2 regions of the Ammoniphilus oxalaticus genome follow, and region 2 is predicted to be linked to the other one. Evidence: riboswitches for the same ligand, from Rfam matches in the RefSeq annotation. Region 2 holds a riboswitch; the other holds the start of a gene.
The links. A riboswitch is a leader RNA that binds a small molecule or an ion and turns the genes downstream of it on or off. The one in region 2 is predicted to bind S-adenosylmethionine.
Positions count from the first base shown of each region.

Region 1 (5,966 bases), on a different contig from region 2:
GGCGGCAATCGCCTCAACATAGCCCGATTCGGTTGCCTTCACATCAAACTGATAAGCTGTCTGGGCCAATCGTTGCGGATGATCCACAATCCCGGGATCGCCGCCTTGGGCCACAACGAATTTCTTAAACGTATCGATCGCCTCGCCTGTCGTCAACATGGTTTGGAGTCGTTCATACGCTTGGTCATAGTTTTCCGCTTTTTCCGCTAACACAACCATATGCGCCCCCAGCGCGAGACACAGTTCCGTTAAATCAGCGGGACCCCTGCCTTGCAATGTTTCAATTGCTTCCCTTACTTCCAACGCATTGCCGATCGCAAAACCTAACGGTTGGTCCATATTGCTAATCAGAGCGACTGTTTTTCGACCGACCCGATTGCCAATCTCAACCATCGTCTGGGCCAATGCTTCAGAGTCTTGCAGCGACTTCATAAAGGCGCCGTTGCCCGTTTTTACATCTAACACAATCGCGTCAGCGCCCGAAGCGATTTTCTTGCTCATAATGGAAGAGGCAATCATTGGGATGGAGTTAATCGTTCCCGTCACATCACGCAATTCATAAAGTTTTTTATCGGCGGGTGTTAAATTACCGCTTTGACCGACAACTGCTAATTTTAGTTTGTTCACATTTTCTAAAAACTGATCATTGCCTAACGAAATATGAAAGCCTGGGATCGCCTCAAGTTTATCGATGGTGCCCCCTGTATGTCCGAGCCCTCTTCCCGACATCTTAGCGACAGGAGCCCCCGCGGCGGCGACAAGCGGTCCCAACACAAGTGTCGTCGTGTCACCGACCCCGCCCGTACTATGTTTGTCTACTTTTATTCCTTTAATTGCGCTCAAGTCCACCCGCTCGCCCGAGTCCGCCATCGCTATTGTTAAATCTGCGGTTTCACGCGCGGACATCCCCTGAAAGTAAACGGCCATCGCCCACGCGGAAATTTGATAATCTGGAATCTTATCTTCGGTATAGCCCTTGATCAAAAACTCAATTTCCGCCTGCGACAGTTGTTGACCATCTCTCTTTTTCTCAATAATGTCGACCATTCTCAACGAAGCGCGCCTCCCTTTTTAAAAAAACGGGCTGGATTCTGCGGCGCCAGCCCGTTTTGCTCGTTTCTAATCCCGACGGTACCCGACATCTTTGGTTGGGTGCATGAAAGGAGCCCCTTGCGACGGAAGACCGTTTTCCAGCAACTCCTGATTTTCAGCCGTGTTCCAACCGATATCGTTCGTCGGATGAACCCATTGATCACCCGCCATAATCGCGGGGTCCACGTCCACATTCCAGTTATTTAACGGGGAATGCGCGGAATCATAAAAATGATCCCCGATCACGACACCGAATTCATTGACAAACGGTTCTGTTTGTTCGACGGGAACATTGTCTTTTGAAGGTCCATGTATCTGATGTGGATTTTTCTTTTCCAGCTCTTTTTGACGCTTGCTCATCTATATCACCTCTTCTTGGCAGAGATACCTTTAGTTTGAACCATGCAACTCTGCGCAATGCTGGATAAAATAGACTTTTTCTTATTTTAGGGTCTCCCTTGGAATCAAGCCCATCCTTTGTTTGACTTCAATCATTTTCTGTTCCGCATATTCTGCAGCTTTTTCAGCGCCGGCTAACAAAACACGATCCAATTCATCTGATTCAATCCATTCTTGATACCGTTGTTGCATCGGTTCTAGCAGGGACACAACCGCATCAGCGACATCACTTTTGAACGCGCCATAACCAATACCGTCGTATTGCGATTCCAATTGCTCGATTGTTTGGTTAGAAGCGAGCGCGTAAATCGTCAGCAAGTTACTAATTGCTGGTTTTTCCTGTTCATCAAAACGGATCTGATTTTCCGAATCGGTTACCGCTCGCTTCACTTTGCGGACAATTTTCTTTGGTTCATCCAACAAAGAGATAAAGCTACCTTCATTCGGATTACTTTTGCTCATCTTTTTACTGGGGTCATCCAACGACATGATTCTTCCGCCCACTTTCGGAATGATCGGCTCTGGGATCGTGAACGTCTCGCCAAATCGTCCATTAAACCGCTGAGCCAAATCGCGCGTTAACTCCAAATGCTGTTTTTGATCGTCTCCAACCGGAACATGTGTCGCGTCGTAAAGTAAAATATCAGCGGCCATCAACGCTGGATATGTAAATAAAGAGGCGTTTACGGCGGCTTTTCCTTCCGACTTGTCTTTAAATTGGGTCATCCTCTCCAGCTCACCCATGTAAGCCGTACATTGCATCAACCAGCCTAACTCCGCATGCTCTTTTACATGCGATTGAACCATTAACGTTGCTTTCTGCGGATCAATGCCCGCCGCTAAAAACATAGCCGCTAACGAACGAACATTTTGTCGCAATAATTCTGGCTCCTGCGGCACCGTAATCGCATGCAAATCGACTACGCAAAAAATACAATCGCCCTCATCTTGTAGTTCAACAAACTGTTTCATCGCGCCGATATAGTTGCCCAGTGTGAGCAACCCGCTCGGCTGAATACCTGAGAATATTTTCTTTTTAGACATATGACTCACGCCTCCATTATTTCCTGGGTAAGAATACTCATTTAACAAGGTTAAGTAAACAAAAAGATCCTCCATCCGCAAGGGACGAAGGACCGTGGTGCCACCCTTATTATTTGATTACATATCAAACCATAATCAAATATCTTAAGTTCTCTTCGATAACGTGAAGATCATCTCGCCAAAGCCTATTTCCGCAGCGGTTTCGGTTTGGAGCTCAGAAGTCCATTCGCGGAACGCCCTGTATCAGTTTCCACCACCCACTGACTCTCTATAAACAGAAACGATCCCTACTCTTCTTCTTCATAGCCGTGTATTTATCTTTTTTTTATTTTACGCGAATCTAACCTCTTTTTGCAAGCCATGCGGTTTTAACGATTATTCGACAGACGCCTGTTTCAACACATGGGACGCAGCTTGCAAAGCTTGCTCCAAATCTTGCTGAAGATCGTGGGCGCTCTCGATTCCCGTTGAAATACGCAGCAAGCGATCACACACACCGACTCTTTGGCGAATCTCCTCTGGAATATCCGCATGCGTTTGTACCGCAGGGTACGTCATCAAACTTTCAACCCCGCCTAAACTTTCCGCAAAAGAAATTAACTTTAAATTTTTCAAAATCGGGGCAACCATTGCCGCGTCTTTAACTCGGAACGAGATCATCCCGCCAACACCCGCATAAAGCACATCTTCGACGAACGAATGACCTTCCAAGAAGGAAACCAACTGCTTCGCGTTCTCTGTATGCTTTTCCATTCGTAACGACAACGTTTTCATACCGCGAATTAACAACCAACTATCCATAGGCGACAACACGGCTCCGCTCGTGTTTTGCTGAAAGGCCATTTCTTCCGATAGCTCCTTGCCTTTTGTGACGACTAAGCCTGCTAGCACATCGTTATGGCCGCCTAGGTACTTGGTGGCGCTGTGCAACACGATGTCCGCCCCTTGTTCGATTGGCCTTTGGTAATATGGCGTCAAAAACGTGTTGTCCACAATCGTTAATGCCCCATGCTCTTTCGCCACCGCAGCTATGCTTTCCGTATCAACTGTGATCATCATCGGGTTGCTCGGTGTCTCGATAAACACGGCAGCCGTTTCTGGACGAAGGTGATCGCGTAAATCCGCGCCATCGCGAATGTCGTGGTAACTACACGTAATTCCAAATCGTCGCCAGACTTGTTCAAACAAACGGTAAGATCCGCCGTATAAGTCATGCGTAGCGATGATATGATCCCCCGGCTTAAATAGGCCAAACAAAATTTGAATTGCCGCCATTCCCGAACTAAACGCAAACCCTTGATCACCGCCTTCAATTTCAGCGATCGCCTCTTCCAAAACAACGCGCGTTGGGTTTTTCGTGCGTATGTAATCAAAGCCGGTGCTTTCACCTAATCCTGGGTGCAAATACGCCGTTGAAAAAGTGACAGGAAAGCTAATCGCCCCTGTTTTCTTTTCTTTGCGATTACCGATCTGAGCTAAAATCGTTTCTAAATCCACTTTATGTCCTCCCCCTATGCCATCTATCGCTATTTTGCTTAACTACAAACTAAAAAGCTCCTTTCATCTGATGAAAGGAGCTGGGTTTACATCGCAGTTCCCTTATCTCTCAAAATGAACTTCATTTTGTCGGAATTAGCACCGTGCCATAACAAACGTTGCGAAGCGTTCATTAGGTCGGTTGCCGGGCATCATCGGGCCAGTCCCTCCACCTTCTCTTGATAAGAGCATTCACTTGTTAACTTGTTGATCACAGTTATTATATGTAACAATCCGTTTTATGTCAAACTAAGCTGATCACCTTGATATGTATTGTTTTTCCACCCTTTTACCGAATAACCATAAGGCTGCAATTAACAAAGCGATAAACAGTAGTTTCCATGGTTCGCGCAACATCGCGGGCAAATCCGCCCCGATAAAGGAGATAATAAAAATCATGACTCCTTTGCCAAGTAAAGTCGCCCAAAAATACGTGTGAAACGGCAATCTCGATAATGCGGCTAGCACATTGATTAAACTGGACGGAGAAAAAGGGAAGCATCGTAACAGAAAAAGCACGGAAAAACCACGGTTCTCAAACCAACTCGTCGTTTTCACGATCGTTCGGTATTTCCTGAAAAAGAGATGCGTTCGTGTGCCTCTTAACTTTCTAACAAGCCAAAAGACAAGGATCGATCCTGCGCAAGCGCCAAGCCAGGTAAACAAAAATCCTTTCCATAGGCCAAACGCCGCGGCGCTTCCCGTTGCAATTGCGATCAGTGGAAGAGCGGGGATAAAGGCTTCGATGACGGGTAATAAAAAGGCCACGATCACGCCTAAGCGTTGATAAGCTTCAATCCATTGTAAAATATCTTCAACGTCAAGATTCATGATGCGCTCGCTACCCTTCCTTTTATAGTTGAGTCAGTTGACCAAAGGTTGTCCTTCCTGTAATTTAGACTAAAAATGAGGATCTGGTGGTTTATATGAAAAAATGGGTTCTATCTGGTTTATTCTATTTTATCTTTATTTCAATCATTGGCGTTGTAGCGCGGCTAAAAATGTTCCTGCCGTTTCTGCCAAAGATCCCCTTCATGCATCTTGTCCATGCCCATTCCCACGTCGCCTTTCTAGGTTGGGTTTATTTTATTTTAGCTGCCTTTCTAATCCAATATACAATGACCGCTTCGATGTGGAACAGCAGAAGACTTCATTTTCTATATTACGCGCTCCACTTTTCCGTGTCAGGCATGCTCATCTCTTTTTGTTTGCAAGGATATGGACTGTTTTCCATCTTATTTTCTAGTTTGCATATTTTTATATCCTATTATTTTGCTTATCTTTACTTTACAAATCAGCGACAATCGATTCCGCCCGTCGTTAAACTGTTTTTTCATACAGGCATTCTCTTAAATGTACTGTCATCGATTGGCCCCTGGGGCATCGCTGCCATTGGAATGATGGGCAAGAACACTGCGGACTTATTTGATCTGTTATTATATTTTTATCTCCATTTTCAATATAACGGTTCGTTTACTTTTATTATTTTTGGCTTGTGTTACTTATTTATGAATCGGCAGTCTACGACTGTCTTTTACTTATTATTAGCTAGTGTTTTCCCTGCTTATTTTATATCAATCATGTGGCTGCCGTTGCCTAACGCGCTTGAAACCATCGGAATGAGCGTTGGAGGCATCGGTCAATTTGCGGCGACGCTCTTGTTTGCTTTTCATATATTGCGCTCGATACGCCAAGAAACGAATCGTTCGCTTCAATTACTGCTCGGGTTATTCATCAGTAGCTTCCTTGTAAAATCTGTTTTTGAAATGGTCGGGGCCTGGCCTGCCATGGCCCAGCTCGTTTACACAAACCGACAAGTGATCATCGCCTATCTCCACCTTACGTTATTAGGTGGTGTTAGCAGTTTTTTATTGTATCTGACTGTAAAAGAAGCG
Region 1 is NZ_MCHY01000001.1:52,816-58,781, reverse strand. It holds gene BEP19_RS00300 (pyrimidine-nucleoside phosphorylase) at 1-1,053, opposite strand, end outside; gene BEP19_RS00295 (DUF3905 domain-containing protein) at 1,120-1,452, opposite strand; gene trpS (tryptophan--tRNA ligase) at 1,534-2,535, opposite strand; T-box leader at 2,613-2,848, opposite strand; gene BEP19_RS00285 (aminotransferase class I/II-fold pyridoxal phosphate-dependent enzyme) at 2,911-4,032, opposite strand; SAM riboswitch class I at 4,132-4,260, opposite strand; gene BEP19_RS00280 (TVP38/TMEM64 family protein) at 4,330-4,902, opposite strand; gene BEP19_RS00275 (hypothetical protein) at 4,998-5,966, shown strand, end outside.
Region 1: linked by a shared signal. The riboswitch ahead of BEP19_RS00285 (aminotransferase class I/II-fold pyridoxal phosphate-dependent enzyme) and the one ahead of metK (methionine adenosyltransferase) in region 2 are both predicted to bind S-adenosylmethionine.

Region 2 (5,966 bases):
AGGCGTGTCGTTTGTTTTGAAATCAACTTGTTGACTAGAAAAGATGGTCCCCGAAACCCCATGAACACTTAGTGTGACGGATTGCTTCGCAGGTGTTCCACCACCATCTGGGGTTGTTCCAGGGTTAGGAGGATTGGTGGTAGGAGGCGTACCCTCGTTATTTTCATTACCTGGATCGGGATCGACGGGCTTAACACCACCATTATCATCTTCTTGCTTTTGATCGTCAGGGGAGGGGACGGCAGTGAACTCTTTCGTTGCAATTGTCGTTCCTCGTCCTATTTGAACTTTGTAATCTCCTTCCTTGGCGGAGGAGGGCAATTTAAAGCTTAAGCTGTATTTCCCGTTAGCGGGTTTAATTTGATCAATATAAAGGAGTGTTCCGTTTGGTTGATAAATTTTAACGATTAATTCAGATAGAGATGTATTCCCATTCAATTGTACGGTCTGTCCTAGGTTCGTTTGAGCGATTTCATTAATTGTAATCTTCTCTGCCCCAAGCGCATGGATCGGGAACAAACTAACTAGAAGTGTTAAAGTGAGTAAAATTCGTAAAAATCTACTTTTCATTTCAAACCTCTCTTTCCTTAAGAAACTAAACCCGACTGGTAGGTCGGGTTTAACTTTTGTTACTGTCTTAGTTCAATTGGAAAAGCAAGCGTCTTTCCAATGTTCATGGGATTAGTTAATTGATCAAGTAAAAGCACTTTGACTCTATAATCATCATCTTCAGATACGTTGAAAAAGGCCGACACTTCTTTTTCAGCTTCTATCGATTCTTTTAGGGATACCATACTAATTGGTTCTTCATCTTTGAATAGTTGAAAAACAATATATACAGGATCATTATCTTTATCATCGACTTGAGAGATTTTTGTAGTTATATATATTCCGCTTTCCCACTGAATCGATGCCGAATTAATCTCATAAGGTTTTAGAGCAGGAGGAATGTCTCCCGCATAGTGAATTTCACTATAGAGAGTTGACTCTCCCTTATCATAAAAAAGATTTAAAGCAGCTAACGCCTGCAATGCTTGTGGTGTTGCAAAGAGGTCTTCTTTACCGCCTTGTTTGCTGCTGAAAGCGCCGTTATCTAGTTGAAAACTTAATAGATCAGTAACAGGGTTGTTTCCATTCTTTTTTGTAAATTCAATCCCTTGTGGATCCTCGCCTGCAGCTGTTAAAGCCTGAATGACTTGCGCGGAAGATTGGCTGTTATGTCCAGTAAACATGTCGATATACCCGCCATTGTCAGCTTGCATTTCTTTCAAGACTTGAATACCTTGGTTAATTGCTTCTTCAACTTCAGGTCGATTTTTGTGTGGGGCTAAAGCATAAATTCCCATTGCTGTCATATCTACAGTCGGTTCGTCCCCAAAAAAGGTCCAACCACCTTTAGCCAGCTTCCCCTTAACAATTTGCTCAATTAGTATCTCGCGTGTCAGCTGCGTATCAGCGGTCTCTTCCGCTTTCGCGGTATCTAAAGCAATGAGAGCAAAGAAGCTAATGTTAATTGAAGGGTTCGAATAATTTTGCAATTCTTTGACTAGGTTATTTCCGCCAAAAGATGTCGGATCGTAACCTAATGATTGAATAGCTAAAATAGATTTTGGAATTTGCCCCTTGTTCGCTATTAAATTTCTATCTAGTAGAACTTCCGCGTAAGAATGATCATTGGTGGTGTAAGGACCGCGATTAATATCTTCACCTAAGGAGTTTAGCGCCAGTACTACATCATCATTTCCTGGTACCCCTTTTTCGCGGTAATAGTTAATTATTTTATTTGTAGCTTTTTCTATTTCTTGCGTCAGTACATTGGTATCTTCTATCTCCGCGTTGTCTTTGGGTTCATCGACTTCCTCTTCGTCTTGGTCCCAAGTCCCCCATTCCGTATAATACACAACGATCTCATCATCGTCTTGCACTGGGAATTGAGCCATTCCAAGGTCATAAACTCTTTCATCTAAGGTTTCATTTCGATAAACGCTATACAGCCATCCACCAGTTTCGTTCGAGATAATCTCGTTAATGGCCTCAATGTAGGGGGTGTCATACGAATGATTCACTTCGTAGGTTATATCCTCTTCATCTAAAACTTCGATCAACGCATCGTAGGCTGTAGTTTCCCGACCTTCGATATTCTCTAACGTAATCGGTCTTTCTAGGATCACGTCATCTTTGGCTTCAACACGAATTGAGACGGTTGTTGTATTCTCGGTCGTTACCTGCGCATCAACTTCTACCCCATCCGCCTTAACCAAGCCAGCTGGCGTGATCAGCGAAAAGATCATCGCAAACATGACCAACCACGAGAGCCATATATGTTTCACTTTGTAATTCATTTCTTTCCTCCTCATTTTTTGAATTAAAAAGACGCCCCTACAAAAAAAGAGGACGTCTCGATTGATCATATTACAAAATGACGCGTGTTTAGATCGCTTTCAACAGCCACTCCCTATAACCCGTAGGTGATGTGTCTATCTTTATCTAGCGGCAGGTCTCCTGACTTAGCGTCAACTCGCTTGTTTCTCCTTCCCAACCTTAATATGATCAGTGGACTTTTTGAAATAGCGATCAGCTTCACAGTGGCGGGGACCGTGTCGGAATTGTAACCGACTTCCCTTTTAAAACACGAATAAATAATGTTACCGATAGAAAAATATATGTAATTGTCTACGGTGATCATAACCTAGGGTGTTATTTTCTGTCAATATCCGATCGTTTACGACAAAGGAGCAACTGTCGGAAAAGATTGACAAGCTTTCTGGCATCCGCTATTCTTAGTCAGAACGGATACTCTTATTCCGAGAAGGCATGAGGGACTGGCCCGATGACGCCCGGCAACCTACGAACTGAATTCATATTTTTCCATAAATAGGGAAGGATAGAATGAGGCCGTGTAAGGTGCTAACCAGCAGGATGAGTTTTATTTGTCCTGGAAAATAAGAGGTAAAAAGGATTTGAACGCGATAACCTTTTTCCTCACGGGGGAAAAGGTTTTTCTTTTTTATCGCCTCTTGATTATTCGGAAAGTAACCCGTATCTATATAGCTATTTTTTGAAGGAGGTACGTGAAGTATATGGCTTTACAAAAAGGACGTCATCTTTTCACATCTGAATCTGTAACGGAAGGACATCCCGATAAGATTTGCGACCAAATTTCGGACTCGATCTTGGATGCGATCTTGGAGCAGGATCCTAATGCGCGGGTTGCCTGTGAAACGGTTGTTTCAACGGGGTTAGTGTTAGTCTCTGGGGAAATTACGACAACCTCTTATGTCGATATTCCAAAAGTGGTTCGCGAAACGATTCGCGAGATTGGTTATACGCGCGCAAAATATGGCTTTGACGCGGAGACATGCGCGGTGCTTACGTCGATCGATGAACAATCCGTTGATATTGCGCAAGGGGTCGATCAGGCGTTAGAAGCGCGTGAAGGCCAAATGACCGACGAGGAGATTGAAGCGATTGGAGCAGGGGACCAAGGGTTAATGTTCGGTTTTGCTACGAATGAAACTCCGGAATTGATGCCTTTACCGATTTCCTTGGCTCACCAATTGGCTCGTCGTTTGACGGAAGTTCGGAAAAATGGAACGCTTACTTATTTGCGTCCCGACGGTAAAACGCAAGTAACAGTTGAATATGATGGGGACAAGCCTGTTCGCGTTGATACGATTGTCATTTCTACGCAACACGATCCTGAGACAACACTGGAGCAGATTAAGGCGGATCTACATGAGCATGTGATTGGGCCAATTGTTCCCGCGCAATATTTGGATGAGGCGACGAAATACTTTATTAATCCAACAGGACGTTTTGTAATTGGTGGACCGCAAGGCGACGCGGGTTTAACCGGACGTAAAATTATCGTGGACACGTATGGTGGTTACGCTCGTCATGGCGGCGGCGCTTTTTCTGGAAAGGATCCGACGAAAGTGGACCGTTCCGCGGCGTATGCGGCGCGTTATGTGGCTAAAAACATTGTTGCCGCCGAGTTAGCCGAAAAGTGTGAAGTGCAACTCGCCTATGCGATTGGGGTTGCCCAACCGGTCTCGATTAGCGTCGACACGTATGGCACCGCTCGGATTTCAGAGGAAACGATTGTGGAATTAATTCGTAAGCACTTTGACCTGCGTCCAGCGGGTATTATTAAAGAGTTGGACCTGCGTCGTCCATTTTATCGCGCGACCGCGGCTTATGGTCACTTTGGACGGACCGATCTAAACGTGCCTTGGGAGCGAACGGATAAAGCGACATTATTAAAAGATGAAGCGAAAGCATTCGTGTAGGCTGCGATTTAAACGACAACTTTATTTTTTGAAAAGGGCAGATGAACGTATTCGTCTGCCTTTTTGCTTTTTTCAAGGCATGGAAGTAAATTTACTATGTACACTAGTAATAGAAGGTTAAACAGGTTAAGTTTTTGTGTGAGAATGTTTGCTTGAGGAAAGGCCCCCATAAATAGAAAGTCCCTTCCGAAGCATGTGGATGTAGGAGAGTCGATGCAGCTTGGGATAATCACTTTGGGCTAACTTTCCTTTTTATGGTTAGAAAAGTTAGCATTTGTTGATATTTGAGAAGCGAGTCGGTATGATTTTAACTATACTAAATAAAGATCTAGTACCTTTCTGAAGTAGTTTGGATGAATCATTTCATAACAAACAAATGAAAAAATAGTCGCGTCGTTGAGGGCGTGATGGGATAAAAGGAAGTGAGCGTAACTTTGCCATTAAATATTGATCTCACTCACTTGGATGATGTTTTAAAGAAGACGATTTCAACAGTGGAAGGCAGTAAGGGTCAAATTTTTGATATTGCCGAACAAGCGCGTCAGGAAAGTTTGTCGGCGACGCAAGAACTTGAACGAATACAACGTGATATCACGGACTTGTTAGAGTCCAACGATAGACTGGAAGAACAGTTCCAAGCGAGTCGGAGGCAGTTGGCTAATGTGAGTAGAGGTTTTGAACGGTATGAAGAAGCCGACGTTAAACAGGTGTACGATATTGCCAGTCAGCTGCAAGTAGAGTTATCGATCGCCAGGGAAAAAGAGTCTCACTTACGAACACGGCGCGATTCCTTGGAGCGACGATTGCGGAATCTGGAAGGCACCATTGAAAAAGCGGATAATATTATGGCCCAAATGCAGTTTGTGTTAACTTTTCTTTCGGGTGAGTTGGAAAATATTAACATAGCCTTTGAGTCGGCCGAAGAACGACGGATGTTCCCGATGCAGATTATCCAGGCGCAAGAAGATGAGCGTAAACGGGTCGCTCGCGATATTCACGATGGTCCAGCTCAATCGATGGCTAACGTCGTCGTTCGCAGCGAATTTGCGGAGCGTATTTTAGCTCAAGGTCGGATTGAAGAGGCCCAACAAGAATTGAAAGATTTGAAAGAAACGGTGCGCAATACGCTAGGTGAAGTGCGTAAAATCATCTTTGATTTGCGTCCGATGGCGCTTGATGATCTTGGCTTGATCCCGACGCTTCGAAAATACGTCGACGACTTTGGTCAGCGGCACCACATCGGTGTAGAATTAATAACGGGCGGAGAAGAACAGCGCTTGCCTTCCACGGTGGAAGTTGTCACGTTTCGCATGATCCAAGAGGCAATGAACAATGCGGCCAAGCATGCTAAAGCAGATCATGTCCTCGTTCGATTGACGTTTTCTCCCAATTGTGTAAATGGAGAAGTGCGAGACGATGGAATCGGCTTTGAATATAAAAAAAAGACAGGCCAGCCGTCGTTTGGTATTATGGGAATGAAGGAAAGAATGAAACTGCTACGTGGCGAGGTAGAAATAGAGTCTTCGCCAGGAGAGGGAACGAGTGTAACTTTTACCATTCCGTTGCAGGCGGAAGTAGGCATAGTAAGTTGAAAAAATAAGGGGGGATAACGAATGGAAAGCACAATTTCAATTGTCATTGTCGATGATCATCAACTTTTTCGCGAAGGCATCAAAC
Region 2 is NZ_MCHY01000010.1:50,580-56,545, forward strand. It holds gene BEP19_RS15090 (S-layer homology domain-containing protein) at 1-570, opposite strand, end outside; gene BEP19_RS15095 (DUF4430 domain-containing protein) at 630-2,342, opposite strand; cobalamin riboswitch at 2,476-2,668, opposite strand; SAM riboswitch class I at 2,797-2,949, shown strand; gene metK (methionine adenosyltransferase) at 3,081-4,289, shown strand; gene BEP19_RS15105 (sensor histidine kinase) at 4,712-5,881, shown strand; gene BEP19_RS15110 (response regulator) at 5,903-5,966, shown strand, end outside.